Regions from separate parts of the Bradyrhizobium sp. WSM471 genome, predicted to be linked through region 2. Evidence: riboswitches for the same ligand, from Rfam matches in the RefSeq annotation. Region 2 holds a riboswitch; each other region holds the start of a gene.
What was found. Region 2 has a riboswitch for S-adenosylmethionine ahead of BRA471DRAFT_RS00130 (hypothetical protein). Riboswitches for the same ligand answer to the same signal wherever they lie in the genome.

Region 1 (9,569 bases), 550 kb from region 2:
CTGATCGGCAATTGATCGGATCCTCGATGTTCTTGATTTTCCTGCGATCGCTCGTGTTCAACGTGCTGTTCTACGCCGTGCTGGTGTGCCTCGCGATCGTGGCGCTGCCGACCTTCGCATTGCCGCCGCGCGCCATGCTCACGGTTGCGCAATGGTGGGCGAAGGCGACGCTGTTTCTGATGCGGGCCGTCTGCAACATCAAGGTGGAATTCCGCGGCCTCGAAAGGATACCGACGGGACCATTGGTCGTCGTGGCGAAGCACCAGTCGTTCTGGGAGACGTTCGTCCTGCCGGGCTTTTTCGACCGTCCGATTTTCATCCTCAAGCGTCAGCTCATGCAGATCCCGGTGTTCGGTCAGTTCCTGGTCAAGACCGGGATGATCGCGATCGACCGCAACGCCGGCGTCAAGGCGCTGCTGGACATGACGCGGCGTGCGCGGGAAGCGGTGCGCAGCGGCGCGCAGCTCGTGATCTTTCCCGAAGGCACGCGCCGCGCTCCGGGCGCGCCCCCGGACTACAAGAGCGGATTCGCGCAGATCTATTCGTCCTGCGGCGCGCCGTGCCTGCCGATCGCGCTCAATTCCGGCCTGTTCTGGCCGCGCCGCACCTTCATGCGCTATCCCGGCACGCTGGTGGTGGAATTCCTCGATCCGCTGCCGCCGGGCTTGCCCAAGGACGAGTATCTCTCCCGTGTGCAAACGGTGATCGAAGACGCGACCGGCCGCCTCGTCGAAGCGGGCCGCAAGGAGCAGGAGCAGCTGATCGGCTCGGCGCCGAGCTATGCGCCGTCGGAGAGCTAGCGGTTTTCCCGATCGTCCACCGGAGCCGGCGCGTGCGGAGAATGCGCATCCCCATGCAGCATCATGGCAAGCTGATGCAGCGGCGCATCGCGAAAACCTTCGGCCTCGATCGCCTTCACCGTCGCGGTCACGTAGTCGCGGTTGGCGCCGGACTGGCCGTGGCCCTGGAGCACGTGGCGATGCTGGTCGGTGAGCGACAGCCGGCCGGCATATTGCACATGGCCGCGATCGACGACATAGGCGAGCGCGGAGACGCGCTGCCGCGCGTCGTTCTCCAGCCACACCGAGCGCATGACTTCGCGATAGACCGACGTCACCTGCTCGCGCGCGCGCAAATAGGCGACGACGTCGGCGCGGTTCTTTTCGGCGACGCGGAAGGCGATGCCGCGACAGGCGCCGCCGCGGTCGAGTCCGAGCACCAGACCCGGCTTCTCCGGCGTGCCACGGTGGACGAAGGAATAGACACAGAGCGCACGATGCTCGCCGACCAGCCGCGCCGGGACGCGCTCCTCGAATTCGAAGCCCGGCCGCCACATCAGCGAGCCGTAGCCGAACACCCAGAGGTCGCCTTTGGCTGTGGTGACGGAGGGGAGGGTGATTTCCGACATTTCGGGCACGGCTACCAGAACCGCGCCCCCAAGCGAAGCGAATTCTCAGCCTTTCGTCGCAGCCGCACCTCGCTTACATTTGACAAAATCAGGGGTCAAAGGATCGCCGCATGTCCGATATGACCGTTGCCGCGCGCCGGCGCTCCCGCTGGGGCCTTTTCATCGCCCCTGTCATCCTCCTGATCCTCGCGGTGGCGTGGAGCTGCTTCTGGTTCTATGCGGCGTCGCAGGCCGAAATCGCCGCCGACGCCTGGCGCGCGCAGGAGGCCAAATCCGGCCGCATCTATGATTGCGCCAAGCGCTCGATCGCGGGCTTCCCCTTCCGCTTCGAGGTCCAATGCTCCGGCGCCAGCGTCGCCCTGGTGTCGCAGAACGCCAGCAAGACGCCGTTCACGGCGAAGCTCGACAACATCCTGGTTGTCGCCCAGGTCTACGATCCCAAGCGCGTCATCGCCGAATTCACCGCACCCGCGACGCTCACTGACGGCGTCACGCAAAGCACCTTCGTCGTGAACTGGAGCAAGGGCCGCAGCAGCGTGTTCGGCCTGCCCGCCGTGCCGGAGCGCGCCTCCATCGTGTTCGAGGACCCGACCGTCAATCGGGTCGACGGCAGCGTGCAGGTACCGCTCGCGCGCGCGAAACAGGTCGAACTGCATGGACGTCTTGCGGATGGATCGACGTCCGATCATCCCGTGATCGAGACCGTGCTCCAGATCGCGCAGGGCAGCATCCAGGGCGTTCATCCGCTGCTCGCCGAACCGTTCGAAGCCGACACGCGGGCGAAGATCACCGGACTCTTCGACCTCACGCCAAAGCCGTGGCCGCAGCGCTTCCGCGAGATCCAGGCCGCCGGCGGCCATATCGAGATCGTGCAGTCCCGAATCCAGCAGGGCGAGATGATCGCGGTTGCGGCAGGCACGCTCGGGCTCTCGGCCAACGGCCGCCTCGACGGCGAATTGCAGATGACGGTGACGGGTCTCGATCGCGTGATCCCCGCGCTCGGCATCGAGAAGATGCTGGAGGAGGGGGTGCCGCAGGCGACCCTCGATCGCGTTGCGCCCGGCGTGAAGTCACAGGACCTCAACAATCTGTTCGGTGCGCTCGACCGCGCCGTTCCCGGCCTCGGCAAAGTCATCAAGCAGAACGCCAATGCCGGCGTTGCCGCCGGCATCAATTCGATCGGCACCGAGAGCACGCTGGAAGGCAAGAAGGCCCGCAGCTTCCCGCTGAAATTCGTCGACGGCGCTGTGCTGCTCGGCCCGGTCAAGGTCGGCCAGATCCCGCCGCTGTATTGATTGCTGTAGCCCGGATGGAGCGAAGCGCAATCCGGGGGTTCTTCAATACAGCCGCAGGTCCCGGATTACGCTTGCGCTCCATCCGGGCTACTTCAGTGCTACGGCTTGTTGCCGAGCTGCGCATGCGGCCGACCGAAGTCGGGCGCGGCCGAATCCTGGCCGATTTCGACGATGCCGCGGCGGATGGCGCGGGTGCGGGTGAAGTGGTCGAACAGCGCCTCGCCGTCGCCGCGGCGGATCGCGCGAGTGAGCTTGGCCAGATCCTCGGTGAAGGTGCCGAGCATCTCCAGCACGGCTTCCTTGTTGGCGAGGAAGACGTCGCGCCACATCGTCGGATCGGAGGCGGCGATGCGGGTGAAATCGCGAAAGCCGCCGGCGGAGAACTTGATGACCTCGGACTCCGTCACCTGCGCCAGCTCGTCGGCGGTGCCGACGATGGTGTAGGCGATCAGATGCGGCAGATGGCTGGTGATCGCGAGCACGAGATCATGATGATCCGGCGTCATGATTTCGACCTTGGCGCCCATCGCGGTCCAGAACGCACGCAGGCGATCAGTGGCAGCCGCATCAACGCCCTCCGGCGGGGTGAGGATGCACCAGCGGTTGATGAAGAGCTCGGCGAAGCCTGAATCGGGGCCCGAATGCTCGGTGCCTGCGACAGGGTGCGCCGGCACGAAATGGATGCCGTTCGGCAGATGCGGCGCCATATCCCTGACGATGGCGCCCTTGACCGAGCCGACGTCGGAGATGATCGCGCCTCGCTTGAGATGCGCGGCGATCTCCTGCGCCACCGGCCCGCAAGCGCCGACGGGAATGCAGAGGATGACGAGATCGGCGTCCTTCACGGCTTCTGCATTGGTCGCCACGACCTGATCGACGATGCCGAGCTCGATCACGCGTGCGCGCGTCTTCTCCGAGCGCGCGGTGGTGACGATCTCGCCAGCCAGGCCCTGGAGCTTCGCAGCGCGCGCGATCGAGCCGCCGATCAGGCCGAAGCCGATCAGCGCGACGCGCTGGAAGTGCGGGGTCGCGCTCATCGTCCGGCCATGAAGTCGCGCAGGCCCTCGACGACGAGGCGGTTGGCCTCCTCGGTGCCGATGGTCATGCGCAGCGAATGCGGCAGGCCATAGTTCTTCAAGCCGCGCAGCACCAGCCCGCGCTTGGTGAGGAAGGCGTCGGCTGCGTCCGAAGTCTTGCCCTCGGTCGGAAAGTGGATCAGCACGAAATTGGCGACGCTCGGCGTCACCTTCAGCCCGAGCTTGCCGATCTCCTCAGCGAGCCAGTTGCGCCAGGTCTCGGTGAACTGCTTCGACATGGCCTGGTGCGCGGTGTCCTCGATCGCGGCAACGGCAGCGTACATCGCCGGCGTCGACACGTTGAAGGGACCGCGGATGCGGTTGACCGCGTCGATGATATGCTCGGGGCCGAACATCCAGCCGATGCGCAGCGCGGCGAGACCGTGGATCTTGGAGAAGGTGTGCGTCACCACCGTGTTCTCGGTGGTCGCGACCAGCTCGATCCCCATTTCATAGTCGTTGCGCGAAACGTAGTCGCAATAGGCCGCGTCCAACACCAGCAGCACGTGCGACGGCAGGCCGGCGCGCAGGCGCTTGACCTCGTCGAACGGCAGATAGGTGCCGGTCGGGTTGTTGGGGTTGGCGAGCCAGACCAGTTTCGTCCGCGGCGTCACGGCTTTCAGGATGGCGTCAACATCCGCGGTGAGGTTCTTCTCCGCCGCGACGACGTTCCTGGCGCCGACCGCCATGGTCGCGATCGGGTAGACGAGGAAGCCGTGCGTGGTCGAGATCGCCTCGTCGCCATGGCTCAGATAAGTGTGAGCGAGCAGGTTGAGGATCTCGTCCGAGCCGGCGCCGCAGATGATGCGGTTGGGATCGAGCCCGAAGGTGCGCCCGATCGCTTCGCGCAGCACGCGCGAGGTTCCTTCCGGATAGTCTTCCAGATGATCAGCCACGTGCTTGAACGCCTCGATCGCCCTCTGCGAGGGCCCGAACGGCGTTTCGTTGGCCGAGAGCTTGAACACCTTGCGGCCCGGCTCCGGCACCGGGGTCTTGCCGGGCGTGTAGGGCGCAATATCGAGAATGCCGGGGTTCGGCACGGGGCGGGACATCTTTAACTCCGGAATGGCTTAAGCGGTTCGCGACTTACGATTTCGACCCGGTCGGGGGCACCGTATAGCGGGTTGCGTGGCTGCCGACGAGGGCCGTGGAGCGCACCGAGGCACCCGCTTCGATCAGGGCAGTCTTGATTTTGTCGAGGCTGCTCGTCGCGGTGACCGAGACCAGCAGCGCGGCGCCGTCGAAGGCGGTATCGGGCACCGCCACGATCTCGGCGAGCGGCGACAGGGCGCGCGCGACCTCGGCGTTCCACCCCGACACGCGCACGCTGAAGGTCTCGACCTCCGTCACCAGGGCGCTGTCGGCGACGCGCGAGACCGCGAACACGGGCAACGCCGCCGGATGGTCGGCGCGCTCGACGAAAGGCAGCCGTGCGATGATCTTCGGTGCGCCTTCTGCTTCCAGCTCCAGCCACCATGGTGTGCGGCTGGAGGTCGCCGAGACCAGCGCAAGGTCGCCCTTGGATTTCGCCACCGCCTCGACCGCCGCCTGCGCGCTGAAATGCGCGACGTAAGGCACGGTGAATCCGAAATGGAAGCGTACGGAATCGCGCATCGCGGGCTCGCTTGCCGAAATGTCGGCATGCACGGAGAACGGCGCCTGAACGTAAGTGAACGTTGCGATGATGACGCGCCAGATGCTCTCGACGGTGTCGAGCGGCAGGATGCCGCGATGGCGCTGGACGAGGTCACGCATCATGGCGGCCTCGCGCGCCGGACGGAACGCCGAGCCGACCTCCTGGGTCTGCTTCACCTGGATCAGGCGGTCGATGATGTCGCCGCGCTGCATCAGCAGGCGATGCATGCCCTCGTCGATCGCGTCGATCTCCTTGCGCAATTCCTGGAGCGATGGTGGCGCGGGCGGACGTTGGGACATGTCTGTGAGGTGCTGTTGCGAGGCGTTCCAATGCGGATCAGTCGAGCCGTCACCGCTGCGATGGATGTCCTGATTAGGCAGTCGGGGCTGCGAAAGCAAAGAGAATTGCAATGGGAAATCGGGCCTTTTCCGCCCGCGGCGCGACGGGCGAATTTGGGCGATCCGGGCCGCGACTTGACGAAAACCGCCTGAGACGGTAGTTTTTACCCGTTCCGTGGTCATTTGAGCCGGCCGGCTTGCAGCCACGTTAAAAAACTCGCTAAACAGGCCGGGGACGCTTTCGATCCCGGCCGAACCTATCGTTCAGGCCGGGTTTTTCATGGCCTGATGTCAATGCGGTCACTTCTACGATCGCAAACGAGGTCGATGGTCAGATGGTTGGCGTCCAGTCAATTCCGAGTCCCGCGATCACCGCCGACGAGCGGTCGCACGAGGTGGATCATCCGAGCTCGCAGCTCGCGCAGTTCGGCTCGGAGCAGCCGCTGCGGCTCGATTGCGGGGTCGATCTCAGCCCGTTCCAGATCGCCTACCAGACTTACGGCGAGCTGAATGCCGATCGCTCCAATGCGATCCTGATCTGCCATGCGCTGACCGGCGACCAGCACGTCGCCAATGTGCACCCTGTCACCGGCAAGCCCGGCTGGTGGGAGACCTTGGTCGGCCCCGGCCGACCGCTCGATCCCAGCGAGTATTTTATCATCTGCTCCAACGTGATCGGCGGCTGCATGGGCTCGACCGGTCCGGCTTCGATCAATCCCGCGACCGGCAAGGTTTGGGGTCTCGATTTCCCCGTCATCACCATCCCCGACATGGTGCGCGCGCAGGCGATGCTGATCGACCGGCTCGGCATCGACACGCTGTTCGCGGTCGTCGGCGGCTCGATGGGCGGCATGCAAGTGTTGCAATGGACTGCGGCCTATCCGAGCCGCGTGTTCTCCGCGCTGGCGATTGCCTGCTCGACACGACACTCGGCGCAGAACATCGCGTTTCACGAGCTTGGCCGCCAAGCGGTGATGGCCGATCCCGATTGGCACCATGGCGGCTATGCCGACCACGGCCTCCATCCGCATCGCGGGCTCGCTGTCGCCCGGATGGCGGCGCACATCACCTATCTCTCGGACGCCGCCCTGCATCGAAAATTCGGACGGCGCATGCAGGACCGCGAACTGCCGACTTTCTCGTTCGACGCCGACTTCCAGGTCGAGTCTTATCTGCGCTACCAGGGCTCGTCCTTTGTCGAGCGCTTCGACGCCAACTCCTATCTCTATCTGACCCGCGCGATGGACTATTTCGACATCGCCGGCGACCATGGCGGCGTCCTGGCGAAGGCGTTCGCGGGGATCCAGACCCGCTTCTGCGTGGTCTCCTTCACCAGCGACTGGTTGTTCCCGACCTCGGAATCGCGCGCGCTGGTGCACGCCCTGAATGCGTCGAGTGCGCGGGTGTCGTTCGCCGAGATCGAAACCGATCGCGGCCACGACGCGTTCCTGCTCGACGTGCCCGAGTTCTTCGACATCGGCCGTGCCTTCCTGCAATCGGCAGGCAAGGCGCGCGGGCTCACTGCCAAGAAAGCTTAAAGGACGGCTAGCCATGTCTGTACAGGAAGCGTTGCCGCTGGGCGGCGTTGCGACCGGGCAGCCCGGTGATTTTCGCGCCGACCATGTGCTGGTGGCCGAGATGGTCAAGCCGGGCTCGAAGGTGCTCGACGTCGGCTGTGGCGAGGGCGACCTGCTCCAGCTGCTGGAAACCCGCGGCGTCGACGGCCGCGGCATCGAGCTGTCGCGCGAGGGCGTCAACCGCTGTGTCGCCAAGGGCCTTGCAGTGGTGCAGGGCGATGCCGACACTGACCTCGTGAACTATCCGGATGACGCCTTCGACTACGTGATCCTGTCGCAGACGTTGCAGGCGACGCGGCAGCCGAAAGTGGTGCTGGAGAATTTGCTGCGCATCGGCCGCCGCGCCATCGTGTCGTTCCCGAATTTCGGCTTCTGGAAGATGCGGCTCCAGCTCCTGATCGGCGGCCACATGCCGCGGACGGAGAATCTGCCGGCAAGCTGGTATGACACCGCCAACATCCATTTCTGCACCATCAAGGATTTCGTCGAGCTTTGCGACGCGATCGACGTCAAGATGGAACGTGCCGAGGCGCTCGACCTCTACGGCCGTCCGCTGCGGCTGCGGATGCCCTGGTGGGTGTGGAATCTGTTCGGCGAGCAGGGCGTGTTCTTGCTGACGCGAGGCGGCAGGAAGTAGGATTCCCGTAGCCCGGATGAAGCGTAGCGCAATCCGGGATTCTATCCGCGGAGGCGAAGGCCCCGGATTACGCTTGCGCTCCATCCGGGCTACGCGACGGCGCGTATGATGACGTCTTCGCGCTAATGCGCCGCCAACGTCCGCGCATCGCGCACCGGCCATCTTCCCGCTTCCACCAGCGTGACGAACCGTTCCACCGCTTCGTTGAATAGGGCGGGCTCTTCGAGATTGAGCACGTGGCCGGACTTCGGAAACATGGCGAGCCCTGCCGCAGGCAGATGCTTCTTCAGGAACAGGCTTGCGCCCACGCACGGATCGTCCTCGTCGCCGCAGATGATGAGTGCCGGCGTCGTGGCGGCCCTGATCGCGTCCGTGATCGTAAAGATCGAGGGACGGCCGGCCTGGAAGCCGCGCATCGTCCGCGCCGATCCCTGGGCGTCGTGCCGCGCCAGGGCGGCGTAGAAATCGGCGTGGCCGCGCGGGTCCTTCACCAGGAAGGGAATCCGGCTCGGCGCCTCGCGCGTGACTTTTGCGACTTCGGTCGAGCCGAGCATCTCGAATTGCTCCGCGTTGGCGCGGCACTGCTGGCGCCAGGCGTCGAGGTTCTCGATCTCCGAGCCTGAGCCGACGCCGGCGAGCGTCATCGACAGCGCACGTTGGGGCGCGTTGAGCCCGATCTGGAGCGACGAATAGGCCCCCATCGAGAGGCCGACGAAGTGCGCGCGTTCGATCTTGAGATGATCGAGCACCGCGAGCGCATCGGTGTAGAAATGCGTGTAGCCGTAGACCTCGCCATCAGGGACGTCCGATGGCGTGTAGCCGCGCGCGGAATAGGTGATGCAGCGATGGCCGCGCGAGAAGTAGCGCATCTGCGGCTCCCAATTGGTGTAGTCGGCCGCGAATTCGTGCAGAAAAAGTATCGGCGTGCCCGTGCCTGCTTCTTCGAAATAGAGGCGGCAATTGTCTTTCGTGAGGGCGTGAGGCATCCGGTTTTCTCCCTGAGGTGGCTGCGGCATTGGAATGCCGTCCTGCGGTCAGCGCATACGATCCTAACACTTGTTAATCATCGTCCAAATTCTTCGGGACCGCGTCTTGTTCTTGCCACATCGGGATACTGATACAGCCCGCGGATGTCGGCCACCGCACGGGCCGATTGGGAAGTGGGGGTGTCAACGAAGGATGAAGAATGTTCGAGTTGTTTGCGTCTCGCCTGTCGCGCTGTGTCGTCGCGCTGGCTGTTTTCTTCGCGGCGGTCGCCGCGCTCACCTCTCCGGCGTCAGCACGATCTCATCGTCATAGCGCAGAGCGGCACGCTTACGCGCATCACGCCAGCAGACATCATCATTTCCGGTATCATGCACGCAGCTCGCGCTTCGAGCGCGGTGCGGCGCAATTGCAGGCGAGCGGCTTCGGCAACACCTTCGCCAGCTATGACCCGAACGCCAATAGCGGCGGCATCGCCATGAGTGGAAGCGGTGGAATGGCCATGATGGGCAGCGGTGGAATGGTTACCAGCGGTGGGATGACCACGCGCGCCAGCCGTCGAATCGCCACGAGGCGTGGGGGTGGGATGGCCATCAACGCGAATGTTGGCGGCTTGGC
Region 2 (9,569 bases):
CCCGAAGGACTCTGCCGAGGCCTTAGAAGGGCCTTGTGCGACGGCGCCGGGATGATCCTGGACACGGCGGCTGATCGCGGCGCTTCAACATCGAGACCTGAGCCGCCCCCTGGCACCCCCCGGTCGTCGTGGGGCCGCCGGCCGCAACCCGCCGCGACAAAATTTTCGCACGTCGAACTTACCGATGATGGATGCTGAGTTTGCCGTTGCCCCGCATATGTCCCAAAGGCGAGAGTGGAAGGGGTGAGTCAAACTGTCTCACCAACCCTGTTGAGCCAATGGCCCTGCTATTATATGCGAGCAAGGAGCTGACATGGTGGACACGACGTACAATCTCAACGGCGGGTTCAAACCTGCAATGAAACGGTTCGCCGATCTCAGCGGGCCTGACTTTTTCCCAACCCCACCCTGGGCAACGTTCGCGTTGATCGACAACGAGAAGTTCAGCGGCGATATTTGGGAGTGCGCGTGCGGCGATGGTGCCATGTGCCGCGTTCTGAAGCAGACTGGGCAGCCCGTTCGGAGCTCTGATCTGTACGATCGCGGCTATGGGGAAACTGGCGTCAACTTCCTCGAGGCGGCCCAGCGTGCCGACAATATCGTGACCAATCCTCCCTACAACTGTGCCGAAGGCTTTGTGGCCAACGGCCTCAAGCTTGCAAACCGGAAATTTGCGCTGCTGCTGCGTCTAGCGTTCTTAGAAGGCGTGAACAGAGCGAACACAATCTTTTCTCTTACCCCACCCGCCCGCGTGTGGGTCTTCAGCGAGCGCATTACGTTCTACCCGAGCGGCGTTGATCCCAAGGGCAGTGGCACAACCGCATATGCCTGGTTTGTTTGGGATAGGGACGCGCCCGCCGGAACTGAATTGAAATGGTTCAAGCCCGGCTACAAAGCAACATTTGCCTAGCTATGTTGCGGCTTCTGTCTTGGCGCGCGGCGGCAGATGGACAAGCAATGCCTTCAACGCCGTTTACGGGGCGCGGCTCTAAGAATCCCATCTCTCGACTTTGATTGGCAGTCGCAGATCGATCAGACGCGCCTGTAGGAGAGAAAGAGCGAGCAGGTCGCTTGGATGCACATGAAGCGAGTAGTCGAATTGATTGCCGCCACCCTCCACAAAATCGAGGTGCGGGCCATCAACACTGGGGTCGAGGTCAGGACCAAGATCGATCCCTTTAAGGAGGCGATAGGCCTTCGCAGAGGGACCGGACACGCGGTCATAGTGCAGTTCCCACCAGGCGCCGTCCATTTGCTGGTCTAGGTGGCTTGGGTCGAAGCTCATCTGTTCGAGCCGCTCTTTGATTTCACCAGCGGTGTAGTCCTTTGCGTCCAGGCTATTCAGAAACACGCGCCAGGTCGGAGGCTCAGGGGCAATGACTTCAGGCTCGCCATCGAGAAACAATTGCGGTTCGTCCAAACCATCCGGCCAATCCCAGTAGAGCGTGTGTGCAGTGCGCGGCGGGACAGCCAGCAGCGGTGCCTCCTTCCGCCGTATGAATGCCCGCGCGTCACCGACGAACGCCATCGTCAGCAAGCCGCCCGTTCCGATCAGAAATCCACGTCGTGAAAACATAGGGCCCTCCGAGGTCATGCGCATCTGGAGGACTGGCGACCTATTGTTGCCCTGCGGGCCACATCGTCGTACCACCGTTGCCGGTCAAGGCTGGTTGGCGGGACCGTCAGGTCCTCTCAGGATGCAGCACAGACATATCGCACCGATACCCGCTGTCAACGGCTTTAGGGCGGTCTCGAGGTCAAACCCGCCCCAGCATGCCCCATTTCCGGCACCTTTGCCGATCAACAGAGATGAAGCTGCCTATGGGCTGGCGGTTTGTTCTGCGCCGAGCCCTCCGTAGGACCTCCGATTGGACTTAGCGGTGAGGCGACACTGTCGCAGCGCCTCTTTCATACCGAGGGATCCAGCATGAAACGCATGGTCGTGGCCGGCATCGTCCTTCTCTCGCTCTCTTCCGTAGCCGAGGCGCATCGTCTCTCCGGAAGCGCGACCTATTACGGCGGAAGTGACCGTCTGTGCGGTCGCCGCACAGCCTCCGGGGGCGTGCTCAACTGTGCTGCAATGACCGCCGCCCACCGGACGCTGCCCTTCGGCACGGTCCTGATGGTTCAGAGCGGCGGTCGGTCGATCCGGGTCACGGTGAACGATCGCGGTCCATTCACCGGCGCGTTCCTTGATCTATCGCCTGCGGCCGCGAGTGCGCTCGGCTGTCGCTGCACCCATCGCAACGTGACCGCGACGATTGTCCAAATGGGATCCGGTGGGACTTTGGTCGCGAGCCGAGGCCGCCAACGTCCCGTCGCTGCGGCGGCCATGCCGGGGTTCTTCCAACCGATGCAGGACGGCATGAGTCCGTTGGGAGCGTTCGGGTCCTCGATGGCGATGGCTCCTGCGCCGCGCCATCACCGTCGCCATTAGGCCGGAGCCGCTCAGGGCGCATCGTCTCCTGTTGTAGCTACGCTCAGTCTGCGGGACCGATGCGATTGGAACTCCGTTTCTTTCCGGCAAACCGATGCGATCAAAAGTGGAAGGCCGCATTCGCGAATGCGTTTCACGCGTCGAGCGGACCGTTCGACTCAACGGCCACAAACGTGCGATCTGAGAAGACGCTGGCTGGTTACTAAGCTTGATGGTCGTGAAGACGTCGGCGACCAACAGCAGGATCTAGACCCATGGGCCTTATCAAAACCGAGGACGGCACCGAAATTTTCTTCAAGGATTGGGGCAACGGTCGACCGCTCTTCTTTCACCACGGCTGGCCTCTGAGCGCCGATGACTGGGATAGCCAGATGATGTTCTTTCTGGCGCGCGGTTACCGCGTGATCGCTCACGACCGCCGTGGCCATGGCCGCTCGACCCAAACGGCCCGGGGGCACGACATGGACACCTACGCGGCCGACGTCGCCGCGATTGTGAGAAGCCTTAATCTCGAGGGAGCCATCCATATCGGACACTCAACTGGCGGCGGCGAAGTTACCCGCTATGTCGCAAAATATGGCAAGCAGCACAACGTTGCAAAGGCCGTCCTGATCAGTGCTATTCCACCAACCTTCATGAAATCCGAGAGAAATCCCGACGGTGTGCCTAAAGAGGTCGTCGACGGAATTCGCAATGGGACGGCAAATCACCGCTCGCAATTCTATCAGGACATTACGATCCCGTTTTATGGGTTCAACCGGCCGGGCGCGGTCGTTTCGCAAGGAATTCGCGATAACTGGTGGCGACAGGGAATGATGGGGGCCGCGATAGCCCAGTACGAATGTATTAGGGTGCTATCCGAGACGGAATTCTTCGACGACTTGAAGGTAATCGAGGTCCCTGTGCTCGTGATGCACGGCGAGGACGACCAGATTTGTCCGTTCCCGACGACCGGCGCAAGGTCAGTGAAGCTCCTCCAGCATGGGACGCTGAAGTCCTATCCCGGACTACCCCATGGGATGCCAACGACGCATGCAGAGCTCATCAATACCGACCTGCTTTCCTTCATACAGTCCTAGTGAGCCGAGTGCTGGATCGCGACGTTGCCGACGAGTCCTTGGCTTCGATCAAAGCCGACAGCCAAATGGATCACTAAAATGCAAGCACCAAGAGACCATGAGGCCTGCTTCGTCCGGCATACGGCGGCCGAAATAGCTGCGATGATGGACGATCACTTCTCGGGCGGACGATGATCGCGAGTCCGCTGGACAATGGGATGATCCACCGATGTCTGTTTGTGAAGCCGGGTGGATGTCCGCACTTTACGCCAAACCGACGCGATTGACCGTATCTGACGTGCCTACGATGTTCGGTTTAATGCGGCTTCGCAATGAAGATTAGACATCGCGCGCGCTGCCAGACCGGCCCTTCTGACCCCAACCTGTCACGTCGTGCGTTTCAGGAGGGCCCAATCCGCTAACGGTTGCGCACCAGCAAAGTCCAAACAGGCGACGCACCGTCCCAGCCGCGTAGGCGGCCCGACAGCCGCACCTTCAGCCCGGCTTCCGTGATCCGCTCGACAACAAGATGCAGCGCGATCACGTCACCCTCTGACAGCTCCACACAGCCTCGCTTCCGCGACCACACCGCGCCCGGGAAGCGATACAAGTTCGCCTTCAGCCATCGGCCGCCGCGCTCCGACAGCGGTTGTAAGTCGACCTGAGCGCCGGCCCGGGGCCGCAGCCCGAAATCTGACGGTCGCAGCCAATTTGGAAACCAACCCATGCGACTGACTAGCCGTTACTTACCGCGTTTGTCTAGGCTTGGTCCGTCTGATGGATTCGCCGCCCGAAGCCGAGGGCGTCTGCTCTTTCGAATTAGACTGGAAGTTTACTGCGCTGCGCCGAACCGGCGCCTATTGGCCCTCCGCTGATGGTCGCTGAAGACGGGTCTTGTTCGCTGTCAGGGCTTAACCGGAGTCGATCCAGGTGGGCGCCTACTGCCGCTTGTGACCCAAAGGAGACACTGATGCCTCACTTCGACAGGCCTCTTCGGCTCGCGCGTGCGACCAAGATGGTTCAGTCTCCCGAGCGCAGTGCCGCTTCGATGCGCTGGATCAGCTGCTCCCGCAAGGAAGGTACCACGTCACCAAGGACGACGAAGGTGCGGACGATCGGCAAATACGGCTTTACGGCCGCCGTCAGCTCCGCGAGCGACATGCCGGCCAGCTGCGCGTATTCCGATTGCGCCGCGGCATTGGTCGCGCGCGGACGCTCCGGATTGTCGGCTATTTCCGGGGCGAGTTCGGAAAGGATGACATGCAAGAATGCTAAGTCGACGGCGGCGGGCGCCCGCATCGCGAAAGTCCAATCGACGAGCCTTGGGCCTTCCGCCGTCATGATCACGTTGCCGGGACTAAGGTCGCAATGGCAGACCCCGTCGCCGGGCGGCAGGCGATCGATCAGGGCGAGGACATCCGTGGCGATGTGCTTGGGAACCTTCCCATCGTCGTGCCGCAACTCGGTCTCCATATACTCGCGTAGGGAAGTGACGTGCGGTGGCGGGGACGTCTTGTGAAGAGACATGGCCAATGTCGCGACGATCGCGCCCGCCTCTTCGAACGTCACCACGCCGGTTCGCGAGAGATGCCAAAGGGTCGGTCCGTCGAGGCGCTCCAGCAAAATGCCGAAGCGCCCGTCCAGCGTCACCTCACCGAACACCTCCGGCGCCGGGACGCCGGCGGCCCACACCGCGTGGATCATGCGTACCTCGTGCCGCCCGAGCAGATGAGAGACGCCGGCCTTGAACAACTTCACGACTTGCCCTGGCGCCCAGGCGTAGGCTTCGGAAAAGGCGCCTTCACCGATCTTTTCCCCCAGCGATCCCTGCATGCCCGTTCTCCGCCGTGCAGAGGAAACACCGGCGGCGAGGAAAAAGGAACCCCTGCGTCGCGGCCGCCGCCTCGCCTTTCAACCTGCAGAGACCTGCGTCCACTCCGCTAAATGGTGCTAAGTCCGGCTTTGACCCGGAACGGACATCTACGGACGCACGCCTATTGCGCGAAAGGGAGAAAAGAACCTAAGTTCCATCTATGGGACCTTCGGTTGGGGTGAGGCCAATGCCGCCGCGCGGCTTCATACCGCGCCGGCATCGAACAAAATGGAGGTCACATGCGTCGTCTTGGTTTACGCGATCTCATCTGGTCGCTTGCCTGCGCCGTCCTAATCATTCAGGCCAATCCACTAACCGCCCAGCCATTCAACGGCTGCCCGTCCGAGGAAATTCTGGCGGCCTGGAATGATTTCGGGCTTGCCGGAAAGCCGCCGCCGCCTGCTTGGCGCAGCTTTGTGCGCGATCCCAAGGCGCAATACATCGAACCCTGGAAGGCATTCGACAACGTCCATTACGTCGGCGCGTGCTGGGTGTCGGCCTGGGCAATCCAGACCAGCGATGGCGTGGTGCTGATCGACACGTTGCATGAGCCTCATGTCGATCAGTTGGTCGCAAATCTCGGCAAGGTAGGTATCGATCTCGCCGACATCAAATATGTGCTGATGACGCATGGCCATTTCGACCATGTCGGCGGTGCTGCCAAGCTCAAGCCGCTCCTGACCAATGCAAAATTCGTGATGACGCAAACTGGTTGGGACGAAGCAATGGAATCGGCGCGGGCATCGGAATCGACGCCCCTGCGCTGGTCGATGATCCCACAAGATATCGCAGTGAAGGACGGCGACGTCATCCAGTTTGGCGGCAACAACTTCGCTGTGTTTGAAACCCCCGGCCACACGGCCGGTACCGCATCCTATACCTTCGACGTCAAGGACGGTGCCAGCACCTACCGAGCCGTCAGCATCGGTGGTTTAGGTCTTAATGCCATCAAGAATTCAAAACAGGTCGAAGTTTTCATTGCAAGCCTTGACCGACTCAACGGACTGCTCAAGCAGCAAAACCGGCCGGTCACGGTTCATCTTACAACCCATGGGTTTTCTAACGGATTGATGGAAGCTCGTGACAGGCTGTCGGCACGCAAGCCGGGCGAGCTCAATCCGTTGGTCGATCCAGACGCGTTGCTCAAACAGATTGCCTCGCTGCGCAGCGGAGCCGAAGTGCGGCTCGATAGTGAACGTAAGGCTGGTCGCTGAAGCACCCCAGCGCCAAGCCGTCAATTGTTGACGGCGTCTTGGTGTGCCGTCCAAAGCTGCTCAGACAAGTGCGCAGATGGCAGCGCTTCGAGAGTCCTGTTCTGGCCCATAGCTGACCCGCCGGGCGCCGGCGGTGAGGACCGCTTGTGACCCAAAGGCGACATTCCTCCTCAGCACCTCCCGCTTTGATTGGCCTACTTCTCGCTGCGTGCGCTCCGCGGCGCCTTCGCGTCCTCTCTCGCCGTTCTGTGGACGCATTCAATGAAAAGCTTTGCTGCGGGGCTGCGTGTGCGATTCTTGAGGGTTACGATTGCGACAGGCCGCCGCCGCACGGGAATGTTGATTGGAAGTACTTTGAGTGATTCGTCTCTGTTGCCGAAACCCAGCACCGAGGCTGGAAGCATCGTCACAAATTGTCCGCCTGCGACTAGCCGGAGGCATAAATGAATTGAAAGGGTTGTGATGGGCGCGTGTGGCATTTCGGAGCCGCTATCGCGAAACAGCTTGGGCGCGAGCGAACCTTGCATTGTATCGGGCGGCGGCAGTATCCAGCGTTCGCCGGCCAGGTCGGTGAGCATGAGCTTGCGCGACTTCGCCCATTTGCTCTGGCGGCCTGCGATCACCACGGTGTCATCATTGTACACAACAGCCGCTTCGAGGTCGTCCTCGTCGAACGGCACCGGAATACGGCCGATCAGCAGATCGATGCTGCGCTCGCGCAACTCGCGATAATGCAAAGTGCTCATGACAGCTTGCGCGACGTCGAGTCGAACGCGGGGCTGCTCGAGCGAGAACCGCTTGATGACAGCAGGCAAAAATCCAGCCGCGACGCTCTCGGTGCTGCCAATGCGCAGATCTCCTACGGTCGGATCGGAGAGAAAAGCGAGTTCTTCAACACCGTGTTTGAGTTCGTCAAAAATGGCATGGCCGCGCGTAACGAGGGCGCGTCCATAGGCCGTCGGCTCTATGCCGCTGCGGCTACGGTCGAGCAGTCGAAGCCCGAACATGTGCTCCATGTCCGCAATCGCTTTCGACACTGCGGGCTGCGATATCGCGAGTTCGGCCGCAGCCTTTGCCATGCTACCCAGCCGCACCACCGCGAGCAGAATATGCAGGTCTCGCAACTTGAGATGACGTCCGACGCGATCGACCCACTTCATGGCACGGACCTATCAAAACAGTTATGTAACGATCACATATCATAATTTGATACGTATGTCTCTATGGCGCATAGTCCGCATTGCACCGGCGAACACGCTTGCGGCTTGCTGGATGGCTGTTGGCTGAACGCCGGACCTGTCGAAGGTTCGGCGGAGTAGAGGCCCACCATGCGTGACCAACGCCTCAAATGAGGGGTGTGACTCGAAGTTGGATTCCAAACCAAGCAGGACTGGTCATCATGATCGCCACCATTTGCTGCAGAGTGATTGCTACTGCATTATTTATCAGCGCCCTTCTCCCGGTCGCCACGCAGGCGCAAGGGATCAAAGTAACGCTAGCCGAAGTGCGGGTGGAGACGTGTCACGTCGACTGTCAGAGGCAAACCGGACGCCGAGCCCCTAAGTTCACCGCCGCCGCTGGTTCAGTGCAGACGTTTTCGGAGCGATCCGGTGATGACATACGTAGTGCGCCGTGCGCTTTGCTCAACGGACAGCGCAAAGGCCCGGTTTGATGGGGTTCTCTCCGGGCCTTTGGCCCCGCTTCGTCGCGCGGCGGTTCGGGATCGAGAACCGTCACAGACGAGACGCCGGCAACGAATACAACCACAGCTTGAGTCGGACGGCGAAATTGAGGCGCAAACAGCGCCGCGTATGCACTGCGATCCGCGATCGCATGCGGAGCGCCTGAGTGGGACCTGAACACTGCTACCCCAGGCAGATCTAAGGTTTGGCATTCCCTTCGCATTAACGATGCGAATGGGAATCATCGTCAACGAATGGCGGCAGAAACTTCGATTTCAGCAAGCGGGTCCATCCTGTTTTGCGAACAGGACATTGCACCGTGCCTAAGTTGGTAAAGTCTCCCTTAACGATCATCCTCGTGCTGCTCGGCTTCACACTCGCAAGCTTTTGGGCTCTGATCGCCTGGAAGGGCGTGCAGGAACGAGCGCTCGCGTTCGCCAAAGCGGGATCCGAGACCCAGGGGCTCACCCATTCCCTCGCGCAACACGCGTCCAAAAGCTTCAACGCAGTGTCGCTCGCCTTGTTCGGGACGGGCCAGTACATCCGACACTCCGACAAGTCCGCGCGGGCGTCTGCGGAGATCAACGACCTGCTCGCCCAATATGCGAAGAACATTCCTCAAGCTCGCGAACTTGGGGTGCTGGGGGAGAGTGGCGACTGGATGTTTTCGTCGTTTGAAACGGTGCCAGCGGTCAACAACGGGGATCGCGAGTATTTCCTCTACCACCAATCACATCCTGAAGACGCTACGCCCCGCATCAGCGAGCCTCTCATTTCCCGCGTCACCGGAAGACCGACTCTGCTCATGACTCAACGACTGCCGAATCCCGACGGCTCGTTCGGAGGCGTCGTGTTCGCGGCGATCGATCTTGCCTATTTCAGGTCGTTCTACCAAGGCTTTGAAGCCGAGCAGGACCGCACCGTTACTCTCATGACGACGAGCGGCAAAGTTCTAGTCCATCGCCGAGACGACCAGGTCGGCAAGGACATAGCGCGAAGCTCGTTTATGGACCACCTGAAGGATTCTGGAGCGGGCCTGTATTCTATCGTGTCGCCGTTCGATGGCCGCACCAAGCAAATCGCCTATGAAGCGGCGTCGGATTTTCCCATCGTCGTCACCGTCGCAGTCCCGGAGGACGCGATCCTCGATGGCTGGCGCAGGGACCGGAACTTCGATGTGCTACTGGGTGGCACTGTGTCAACGATCCTGATCGGGTTGGGAATTGTACTGGCCGTCCAGATCCGCAAGCGCTCGGCCATGGCCAGAATGCTGCGTGAACGGGAGCGCGGCTACCGTTTGCTGGC
Region 3 (9,569 bases), 310 kb from region 2:
TGGTCTTGGTGGCATGATGGGCGGCGGCGGAATTGGCGGCCTCGGCGGTGGCAATCTCGGCGGCGGTTTCGGCGCGCCCAATTACGGCGGCTACGCACCGATGGGCGCAGGCGGATACATGCCGACCGGAATGGGCGGCATAGGCGGCGGCGATATCATGGGCATGATCGGCGGCGCCGGTGGCGGCGACATGATGGCGATGATTCCGCAACTGATGCGGCTCGCCAATGTCGGTGGCGGTGGCGGTCATCGCCGCCACAGGCATCGCTAGTCCGCAGCGGCCGACAGCGCCGGCCTGATCGCAGATTTGGTTTGGCGCGGTCCCCAGCGTGTCAGCACCACGCTGGAGCACGAGAGCAGGCCGAGCACGACCATCGAGCTCCCTGCCAGCCAGAAGAAGTTTTGGGCGGTGGCATCATGCGTCGACAGCCACCAGCCGACCGCCGAGATGTAGATCAGCCGCGCGGTCTGCGCCAGCACCGGGCCGAGCACCTTCGCAGCACCCTGCGACGAGAAATACATCGTCGAGGCGAGGCCGATGAAGGCGTAGAACGGCGCCACCGTCGACAAATATTGATGGCTGGTGGCGCGCACGGTCGCACTGTCCGTGAAAATGTTGACCCAGAGATCGGGGAAGATCGCAACCAGACACGCCGGTGCACCGACGGCGACGAAGGCGCTCGCCGCCGCGATCCAGGCAATGCGCCTGGCGCGGGCGATGCGGCCGGCGCCGACCGCCATGCCGATCATCGGCACCGAGGCGATGCCGAACGAGAACGCGATCGAGGTCAGCAGGAATTCCAGCCGCGCACCGATGCCGTAGCCGGCCAGGATCGCGGTGCCGAATTTCGCAAGCATGTGGGTGAAGATCGAGATCGTCAGCACCGATTGCAGCGGCGAGAAGCAGGCGATGGCCCCCACTTTGAGGATGTCGAAAAACATCACCCATTGGATGCGCAGGTCGCGCAGCTTCGGCGTCACGCGGGCGCGGCCGGAGAACAGGTACCAGCCCATCACGCCGATATTCATGCAATAGGCAATCAGCGCGCCGGCGGCGACGCCGCGCATGCCGAATTGCGGCACCGGACCGAGCCCGAGGCCGAGCGTGCCGCCGAGCACGATCTGCCAGGCCGCAGAATTGAGGATCAACAGCGACGGCAGCTTCATGTTGCCGGTGCCGCGCAGGACGCCCGCCATCGTGTTGAGCAGCCAGGGCAGCACCGCGCCGCCGAAAAACACCTGGGTGTAGGCGATAGCATGCGTCAGCACATCGCCGCGGCCGCCGAGCATTTCCAGAACGCGCGGCCCGAAGATCAGCATGCCCAGCATGAAGACGACGCCGAAGCCGATGCCGATCAGCAGCGCGTGCGCGGCGAGCGTCCCGGCACGCTCGCGATCGCCGGCGCCGAGCGCGCGCGCGATGGCGGAGGCCACCGCGCCGCCCATCGCACCGCCCGACATGGTCATGGTCAGGATCACTGTCGGAAACACCAGCGCCATCGCGGCCAGCGCTTCCACGCCGAGCCGCCCGATATAGGAGGTCTCCGCAATCACCGTGCAAGTGCCGGCGGAGAGCGCGACCACGTTGGGCCAAGCCAACCCGAGCAGCGTGCGCAGGATCGGCCCGTCCATCAGCGCGCTCCTCACGGGGCGCGGAGGCGGCGGCAGCGGGCGCTCCTGTTCATCGACCGGAATCTCGGCGATGTCTGACATGTCCTCTCCGGGAGAAAGCGCCATTTGCGGCGCGGCAATGCGTAGGTGTGCCAATGAATTGGTTCGCGCGCAGGGCGCAACGAGAGGCTTGTTAGCACGACACGCAGCGATTCCTCCTGCGCCAGGTGCAGGCGTGCCCTGCGGCAGCGCATTTCAGCCCGTGGAATTGCGACTCTCAGTCTCCGTGGGCCATCCTTCGAGACGCCCGCGCGGCATTACCCAATCGTCCAGACCAATGGCGAACGGCCGGGCGGTGTCGGGGACAGGTGCACGCCGATGTGCCGCCCGCATCCGGCCGCAAGCCCTTCGAACAACCCCGCCAGTACTTTGGCGCAAGCAGGGTGGTTATCGGCGACGCCGTCCATCAACTTCCAGCTCTGCTGACGGATTTCGAACGTGCCTTCGGATTGCGTCGTCTCGGCCACATCGTCCTGCGCGACAAACAGCGCGTCGAGGAACGTCGCGAACTCGCCCGCACCGCCGCGGCCCATCGATAGCGCCGCGGCGACCTCATCGAAATATTGCATCCCGATCAGCTTGCCCGTGAGGTGCAGGAGATAGCCCGCATCCTCCGGACCGAACAGCTGCACCATCACGGGCGCGGCGGTGCGCACATATTCCATCGCGTAGTTGCGATAGGCCTTTTCCAGTCGCGGTCTCGGCCAGCTTGACACCGGCAAGGCCGGAGCCGCGGCGGCATCGAACAGCGGCGCTTCGAGATGCCGCGCGAACACGAGGCGCTGGTCGAGCTCGAGCGGTTGGTCATATTGGTGATAGTAGCCTTCGAGCCCGTCCTGGCCGTCGACGCTCTGCTTGGTGCAGACGAACCCCAATCTGGTATCGCCGAGCGCCACACCGTTGTTGGCGTGCCAGCCGCGCAGCATCGCGCGCGAGACTTCGCCCGGCACGCCGCAGATGGCAGTGCCTTTCCAGATCCAGCGCGGCGGCGGATAGCGGATCCAGGCTTTGCGGTCGCTCTCATACATGTATTCGACGTGCACGCCGCCGATCCAGTTCGAGAGGTAGTGATATTGCGCGGCGGCGACTGCCGGCGGCAGATGGCTCAGCCCGAGCTTCTTCAGCCCCGGCAGAAAGCGCTCCTGCTGCTGGCGGCGGAACACGCGAAAGACGAACTCCGCAGCATCCGCCGTGCCGCGACGCGTGACCACGGTGAGGATCAGGCCGGTGAAATAGGCGTGATAGAGATCGGCAACGGCGCGCCAGCGCTTCCACTGAGCTTCCTGCGCGACGTCTGATGCGGCGGTCATGTTCGCTCCCGATCGTTGTTTTGATCGAGTGTGTCACTGCATCCGGCGACGGACAAGCCGAGCCGCACGCGGGGCGCCCTGCACGCCGGCGCGCCAATTCCGCATCACGAAGTTTGCGCAGCCCTAAATTTGCGCAGCCTTGGCGGCACGCTCGCGCTCGACGCGCTCGGTGACGTCGCGCGCCATCGCCACCGATCCCTGCACCACCCCAGCGGCGTCCCGCACCAGCGCAAAGGTCATCTCGATGTAGAGCTTGCGTCCGTCCTTGTGCAGCGCGCGGGTCAGTGTCGGCTTGCCCGCAAGCTTCATCGCGCCGCTGGCAAGCGCGGCCTCGAAACCCTTCCAGTGCGCGGCGCGCAGATGTTCGGGAATGATCAGGTCGAGATTCTGGCCCAGCGCTTCGTCCGCGGAGAAGCCGAACAGTGCGGACGATGCGCGATTCCAGCGCATGATGGTGCCGGAGCGATCCGAATAGATCAGCGCGTCTGCGACGTCATCGAGGATTTTTGCGTCGAGTTCGGATGAATTGATCATGTCAGCACCTTGTAGCCCGGATGGAGCGCAGCATAATCCGGGATCGTGCCACAAGTGAGACTTTCCCGGAGGACGCTTGCGCTCCATCCGGGCGAGGGGTGATCGCTACACCCGGAAATGCTTGCTCAGCTTCAGCCCCTGCGCCTGATAGTTCGAGCCGATGCGCTGACCGTACATGGCGTCGGGGCGCGCCAGCATCTTTTCATAGACGAGGCGGCCGACGATCTGGCCGTGCTCGAGGATGAACGGCACCTCGCGCGAGCGCACTTCGAGCACGGCGCGCGAGCCCAGCCCGCCGGCGCCGGCATAGCCGAAGCCGGGATCGAAGAATCCGGCATAATGCACGCGGAACTCGCCGACCAGCGGATCGAACGGCACCATCTCCGCGGCGTAATCGGGCGGCACCTGCACCGCCTCTTTCGACGCGAGGATATAGAACTCGCCTGGATCGAGGATCAGGCTGCCGTCGGGGCGGGCCGAGATCGGCTCCCAGAACTCCTCGACGGAATAGCCTGCGCGGCGATCGACGTCGATGACGCCGGTGTGGCGCTTGGCGCGGTAGCCGACGAAGCCCCCGCTCTTCTCGCCGGAAAGATCAACAGAGACGGCGACGCCGCCGGTGAGATCGGCATCGTCGATATCGACGAGACGCTCGGTCGCATGCAGCGCCTCGAGGTCGTCGATGTTGAGGATGGCATCGCCGGTGCGGAAGCGCACCTGGCTCAAGCGCGAGCCCTCGCTGACCAGCACCGGGAACGTCTTCGGGCTGATCTCGGCATAGAGCGGGCCGTGATAGCCGGCACCGATCATGTCGAAGCGGCGGGTGCCGTCGGCGATCACGCGGGTGAAGACGTCAAGCCGGCCGGTCGAGCTCTTCGGGTTGGCGGCCGCGACGATCTCCGGCGGCAGCGCGAGGCTTTCGAGCAACGGCACGATGTAGACGCAGTTGGTCTCCAGCACCGCGCCGTCGGCGAGGCTGAACTCGTGCAGCTTCAACTCGTCGATGCGCTCGGCCACGGTGGCGCCGGGACCGGGCAGGAAGCTGGCGCGCACGCGATAGGCGATGTCGCCGAGACGCAAATCGAGGCTCGCCGGCTGGATCTGGCTTTCGACGAAGTCGTAAGCGGGCAGGATGAGACCGCCCTCCGCCATCGCCGCGATCATGCGGTCGGGCAGGATACCATTGGCGTCGGCGGCAACCGTGAACGTCAACCGGGGGTCCTCAGCAGGGATCAAACACATCCCGACATGCGGGAAATATGAGCGTTTTACGGCTATCCGATGGACGTCTTGACGGAAAGGGCATTGCGGAATATGAGCATGACTTATCCCGTGGTGATTTGAGCCGGCCGGCTTGCAGCCACGTTAAATAAGTCGCTAAACAGGCCGGGGACCTCTGTGATCCCGGCCCGTGGAGATGTTCCAGGCCGGTTTTTTTGTGACCATTTTCGGTGGTCACTTCAGGAGGTCCTATGTCGAAGTCCCCGGCGCCAACCGCCCACTACCGTCCCGAAACCCGCCTGGTCCATTCCGGCACTTTGCGCTCGCAATATGGCGAGACCTCGGAGTCGCTGTTCCTGACCCAGGGCTACGTCTACAACAGCGCCGAGGAGTGCGAGGCGCGGTTCAAGGGCGAGGACCCCGGCTTCATCTATTCACGCTACTCCAATCCGACCATCTCGATGTTCGAGCGGCGCATGATCGAGCTCGAAGGCGCCGAAGCGGCCCGTTCGGCGGCGACCGGCATGGCCGCGGTGACGACCGCGATCCTGGCGCCGCTCAAGGCCGGCGATCACGTCGTGGCTTCGCGCGCGCTGTTCGGCTCGTGTCTCTACGTCGTGCAGGATTTGCTGCCGCGCTACGGCATCGAGACCACGCTGGTCGACGGCCTCGATCTCGACCAATGGCAGCGCGCCATGAAGCCGAACACCAAGACGTTTTTCCTGGAGAGCCCGACCAATCCGACGCTCGACGTGCTCGACATTCCCGGCATTGCCGAGATCGCGCACAGCGGCGGCGCGCGGCTCGTCGTCGACAACGTGTTCGCCACTCCGATCTGGCAGAGCCCGCTCGCGCTCGGCGCCGACGTCGTGGTCTATTCCGCGACCAAGCACATCGACGGCCAGGGCCGCTGTCTCGGCGGCATCATCCTGTCCTCGGAAGCGTTCATCGCCGAGCACATCCACAATTTCATGCGCCAGACCGGCCCGTCGATCTCGCCGTTCAACGCCTGGGTCCTGCTCAAGGGCCTGGAGACGCTCGCCGTGCGCGTGCGCGCGCAGACCGAGACGGCGGCGCGCATCGCGGACGTGCTGGCGAGCCATCCGAAGATCTCACGGCTGGTGTTTCCCGGCCGCGCCGATCATCCGCAAGCTGCATTGGTGAAGAAACAGATGCGCGGTGGCTCGACGCTGGTCGGCCTCGAGGTCAAGGGCGGCAAGCAGGCGGCGTTCCGCGTGCTCAACGAGCTCAAGCTTGCCAAGATCTCGAACAATCTCGGCGACGCCAAGAGCCTCGTCACGCATCCGGCAACGACGACGCATCAGCGCCTCAAGCCGGAAGACCGCGCCGCGCTCGGCATCAGCGAAGGCTTTATCCGCTTCTCGGCGGGGCTCGAGCACGCGGACGATCTGATCGAGGATCTGACCGCGGCGCTGGAGAAGGCGTGAATTATTGTCGTCCCGGCGAAGGCCGGGACCCATAACCACAGGAAGCAGTTTGGCGAAGACCCAGAGTTAAGGGGGGGGAGCGGTACGAACACCGCGCACCATTGATGGATCACGCGGTATGGGTCCCGGCCTTCGCCGGGACGACAAGTCACATCGGCCGGTAGGTCCGCACGTCCGCGGGCACGTTGACGCCGAGCTTGATCTGGCCGACGGAGCGGATGATGTCGTCGCCGAGGAGCTGGGCGAAGCAGGCGTAGCCCCAATCGTTCATGTGCAGGCCGTCGGCGATCACGAAACTCTCGACCGGAAGCGATTGCTTTTCGTGCCAGTCGCGCATCACCTCGAAGCGCGGAAAGATGCCGACGTGACGGAGCTCGGCGACCTTGCCGAGCAGCTTCACCATCTTGCCGGCGCTGTCCGCGCGCTGGTTGACGGCGGGCGAATATTGCGGATCGACCAGCACGACGTCGGCATCGCCGGCGGCCTGGATGCGGCTGATGCCGTCCTCGACCAGTTTGGCGGTATCGCCGGGATCGAGATTGCGCAGCACCGCATTGGTGCCGACCTGCCAGATCACCAGATCCGGATGCACGTCGATCACCTCTTTCTGGAGACGCTTCATCATCTCGGGCGCGTCCTCGCCGCCGACGCCGGCATTGACGACGGTGATGTCGGCGGTCGGATAGTGCCGGCGCAGCTGCGCGGCAAGGCGATTGGGATAGTTGAACTCCGGCGAGCTCGCGCCGAATCCCGCGGTCGAGGACGAGCCGAACGCGACGATGACGACGGGCTGGCCGGCGACGAGCTTGCCCGCGACGTGCGGCAGCGAGCCCATCGCCTTCGCGCCGCCCTTCGGCGACAGGCAGGGCACGCGGCTGAAGACGTCGCCGGCGGATTTCGCGACCTGCTTCACCTTGTCGATGGCGCGCGCCGTGATGCCGCGCTGGTCGGGGGACGTCGCTGCGACTGTGGTCTGGGACGGTGAAGCGGGAGCCGGATCAGCCGACTGCTCCGGGGCCGGCGTTGCCTGTGCGGCCTGCGTCTGCGCGTGCGACTGCGAGGCCGGACTCAGCACCAGCAGCAGCGCTGCTGCGGGCACAGCCAGCCATGCCGTCAGGCAAAAAGGGCGGAGAGAACTCATTAACGCTAGACCTCAATTTTGCTGCTGGGCCGGCTCCAGATGCGCAGCGTCGATCACGAACTGTGCCAACGCCCGGCCGAGGCAATCATGGACCTGTTTCGCCAGCTCAGGCCCGCGCGACGGGCTGAACAGGTCGAACTGCCCCTGATCATTCCACTGCCGCATGATCGCGAACCGATCGAACAGCGGAATATCGTGCTCCTGCGCCACCACCCGCATATTGTCGAGGTATGGCGGCACCGAGATCATGGTTTCGGTACGCGGACTGTACTGCAAGTTCATCAAGACGACGTCAGCCCCTGCCTTTTGCAACGCAACAACCCCTTCGGTCACCGCGCCACGAAAATCATCGGGATCGATGGCTCGGATAGCATCGACGGTCCCGGTCTGCCAGATGACCAAAGTAGGCGTTTTTGCTTCCATCAGCTTAACGAAGCTGGCGGCCGCCTCCTCGGCCGTCTTCTTGCTCTGTATTTCTACGGAGACGTGCACCGTCTCGGACGGCGGCAGCTTGTCCTTCAGGATGGTCTGCATCCGCGCCGGATAAGAGGCGTCCTCGGAAGCCGGGATCGTGGTCGAGCGACTGCCGATGACCAGGATTTCGAGCGGCTTGCCGGCCTTGATGGCATCGGCGACCTTGGGAAGCTGGCTTTCGCTGGTGAGCAGATAGGAGGGCACTTCACAGGCTGCGGGCACGGCTGAAGCAGCCGGCGCAGCATCATCCGCGCGCGCCGGAGGCGCGGCGAGACCACCGCACAGCAGGATCAGGCTCAGGAAAACCTTCGCCTTCATCAGCCCCCTCCCGCCATATCGGCGCTGCCGACGGCGCTTTTGGTTTTCGAACCGCTCTTGTCAGCCACCCGCTTGTACCACGAAATCAGCCAGGCCATGGCCCACATGATCAGGATTCCGGAGAGGCTAATTAGCGCATGCATGACCGGGCCGCCCGAGACTTCGGCCAGGATGAAATGTCCGGCAAAGGCGAGGAAGACGCCGAGACAGAATATCTCCAGGGAATGCGATCCGCACAGGATCAGCGGCCGCAGCCAGGGCGATTTCAGGCCGGGCCAGTCCCGCGGCAGGACGCGCACGGTGAGCGCGGCCAGCGCCAGGAAATGCGTGAAGCGCAGCACGTCCAGGTCGGCCTTGTCGATCGGATACATCCACTGCTCGAGCCGCTTCGGCATGAAGTGGGAGAGCTGCGGCACATACCAGGTCAGCGTCACGTAGAATGCCGCGACCAGATAGGCGATCGCGATCCACATCGTCACCCGCGAAGCCAGGATGCGCGACATCCGTCGCGCACCTCCGAGCGCGCACCATGCCCCGAACACGAACAGCAATTGCCAGGCGAAGGGATTGAAGGCCCAGAAGCCGTTCGGATAGGCCGACAGGTAGAGATCGTATTCCCAGGTCACCGCGTAGAGCGCGACCGAGAGGCCGAGCGTCACGTCGGGGCGCCATTTCATCAGCCACAGGATCAAGGGCAGCGCCAGCATCAGCACGATGTAGAGCGGCAGCACGTCCATGTTGACGGGACGGAAGCGCAGCAGCAGCGCCTGCACGATCGTGACGTCGGGCTGCTTGAGGAAATCCATGATGCCCATCTCTTCGGTGTAGAGCGGGTTCTCGAACCTGGTCGCGACGTAGGAGATTTCGGCAAGGAAGATCGTGAACAGGAAGACGTGGGCGACGTAGATCTGCCAGACGCGCCGCAGGATGCGCGCGGTGGCGACGACGATGCCGGACTCCAGCATCGCCCGACCGTAGACGAAGGCGGCGGTATAGCCGGAGATGAAGATGAAGATCTCGGTGGCGTCGCTGAAGCCGTAATTGCGGATCGTGAACCAGGTCAGAAGGCTCGGCGGCAAATGGTCGATGAAGATCAGCCACAGCGCCAGGCCGCGGAACAGGTCCAGCCGGAGCTCGCGCTCGCCGATGGCGGGCAGCGAAATCGCCGGCGCGGCCGCGCGCCGCTTCGCCCCCGCGGACTTGACCTCCACAGGTTTAGCGGTTCCGGCGATCGTCGATCCCGTCACTTGGTCGGCAATGGTCATCGGGGGCCTAAAAACCCTTCCGCAAATCGCGACGTGGCAAGGAGTGTACCGGTCCGGCCGTCATCTCGCAAAGCGACCGGATCACATGCAAGTACACTTTGACGTACCCTTGGACGTGTACTTCCCTGCGAATTCGGGCGGGACGATGTCGCCAGGACCGCCTCCAGCGTTTGGTTCCAGAGCGGTT

Region 1: another riboswitch for S-adenosylmethionine. It lies ahead of BRA471DRAFT_RS33120 (homoserine O-acetyltransferase); the one in region 2 lies ahead of BRA471DRAFT_RS00130 (hypothetical protein).
Region 3: another riboswitch for S-adenosylmethionine. It lies ahead of BRA471DRAFT_RS34370 (O-succinylhomoserine sulfhydrylase); the one in region 2 lies ahead of BRA471DRAFT_RS00130 (hypothetical protein).

Annotation. Positions count from the first base shown of each region.
Region 1 is NZ_CM001442.1:7,261,288-7,270,856, reverse strand. Features, by position in the region: gene BRA471DRAFT_RS33150 (1-acyl-sn-glycerol-3-phosphate acyltransferase) at 27-800, shown strand; gene BRA471DRAFT_RS33145 (gamma-glutamylcyclotransferase) at 797-1,408, opposite strand; gene BRA471DRAFT_RS33140 (DUF2125 domain-containing protein) at 1,519-2,703, shown strand; gene BRA471DRAFT_RS33135 (prephenate/arogenate dehydrogenase family protein) at 2,802-3,740, opposite strand; gene BRA471DRAFT_RS33130 (histidinol-phosphate transaminase) at 3,737-4,831, opposite strand; gene BRA471DRAFT_RS33125 (chorismate mutase) at 4,866-5,714, opposite strand; SAM riboswitch at 5,919-5,998, shown strand; gene BRA471DRAFT_RS33120 (homoserine O-acetyltransferase) at 6,089-7,291, shown strand; gene metW (methionine biosynthesis protein MetW) at 7,305-7,967, shown strand; gene BRA471DRAFT_RS33110 (alpha/beta fold hydrolase) at 8,090-8,953, opposite strand; gene BRA471DRAFT_RS33105 (TIGR02594 family protein) at 9,154-9,569, shown strand, end outside.
Region 2 is NZ_CM001442.1:27,810-37,378, forward strand. Features, by position in the region: gene BRA471DRAFT_RS00125 (hypothetical protein) at 314-910, shown strand; gene BRA471DRAFT_RS00130 (hypothetical protein) at 989-1,576, opposite strand; SAM-I-IV-variant riboswitch at 1,609-1,706, opposite strand; gene BRA471DRAFT_RS40090 (septal ring lytic transglycosylase RlpA family protein) at 1,928-2,437, shown strand; gene BRA471DRAFT_RS00140 (alpha/beta fold hydrolase) at 2,692-3,516, shown strand; gene BRA471DRAFT_RS39235 (hypothetical protein) at 3,914-4,060, opposite strand; gene BRA471DRAFT_RS00150 (aminoglycoside phosphotransferase family protein) at 4,516-5,253, opposite strand; gene BRA471DRAFT_RS00155 (MBL fold metallo-hydrolase) at 5,608-6,582, shown strand; gene BRA471DRAFT_RS00160 (LysR family transcriptional regulator) at 6,777-7,742, opposite strand; gene BRA471DRAFT_RS00165 (diguanylate cyclase) at 8,584-9,569, shown strand, end outside.
Region 3 is NZ_CM001442.1:7,501,441-7,511,009, forward strand. Features, by position in the region: gene BRA471DRAFT_RS34345 (hypothetical protein) at 1-271, shown strand, start outside; gene BRA471DRAFT_RS34350 (MATE family efflux transporter) at 268-1,713, opposite strand; gene BRA471DRAFT_RS34355 (hypothetical protein) at 1,929-2,981, opposite strand; gene BRA471DRAFT_RS34360 (PAS domain S-box protein) at 3,105-3,515, opposite strand; gene BRA471DRAFT_RS34365 (2'-deoxycytidine 5'-triphosphate deaminase) at 3,621-4,757, opposite strand; SAM riboswitch at 4,838-4,917, shown strand; gene BRA471DRAFT_RS34370 (O-succinylhomoserine sulfhydrylase) at 4,988-6,184, shown strand; gene BRA471DRAFT_RS34375 (SGNH/GDSL hydrolase family protein) at 6,333-7,325, opposite strand; gene BRA471DRAFT_RS34380 (hypothetical protein) at 7,338-8,117, opposite strand; gene BRA471DRAFT_RS34385 (OpgC domain-containing protein) at 8,117-9,382, opposite strand.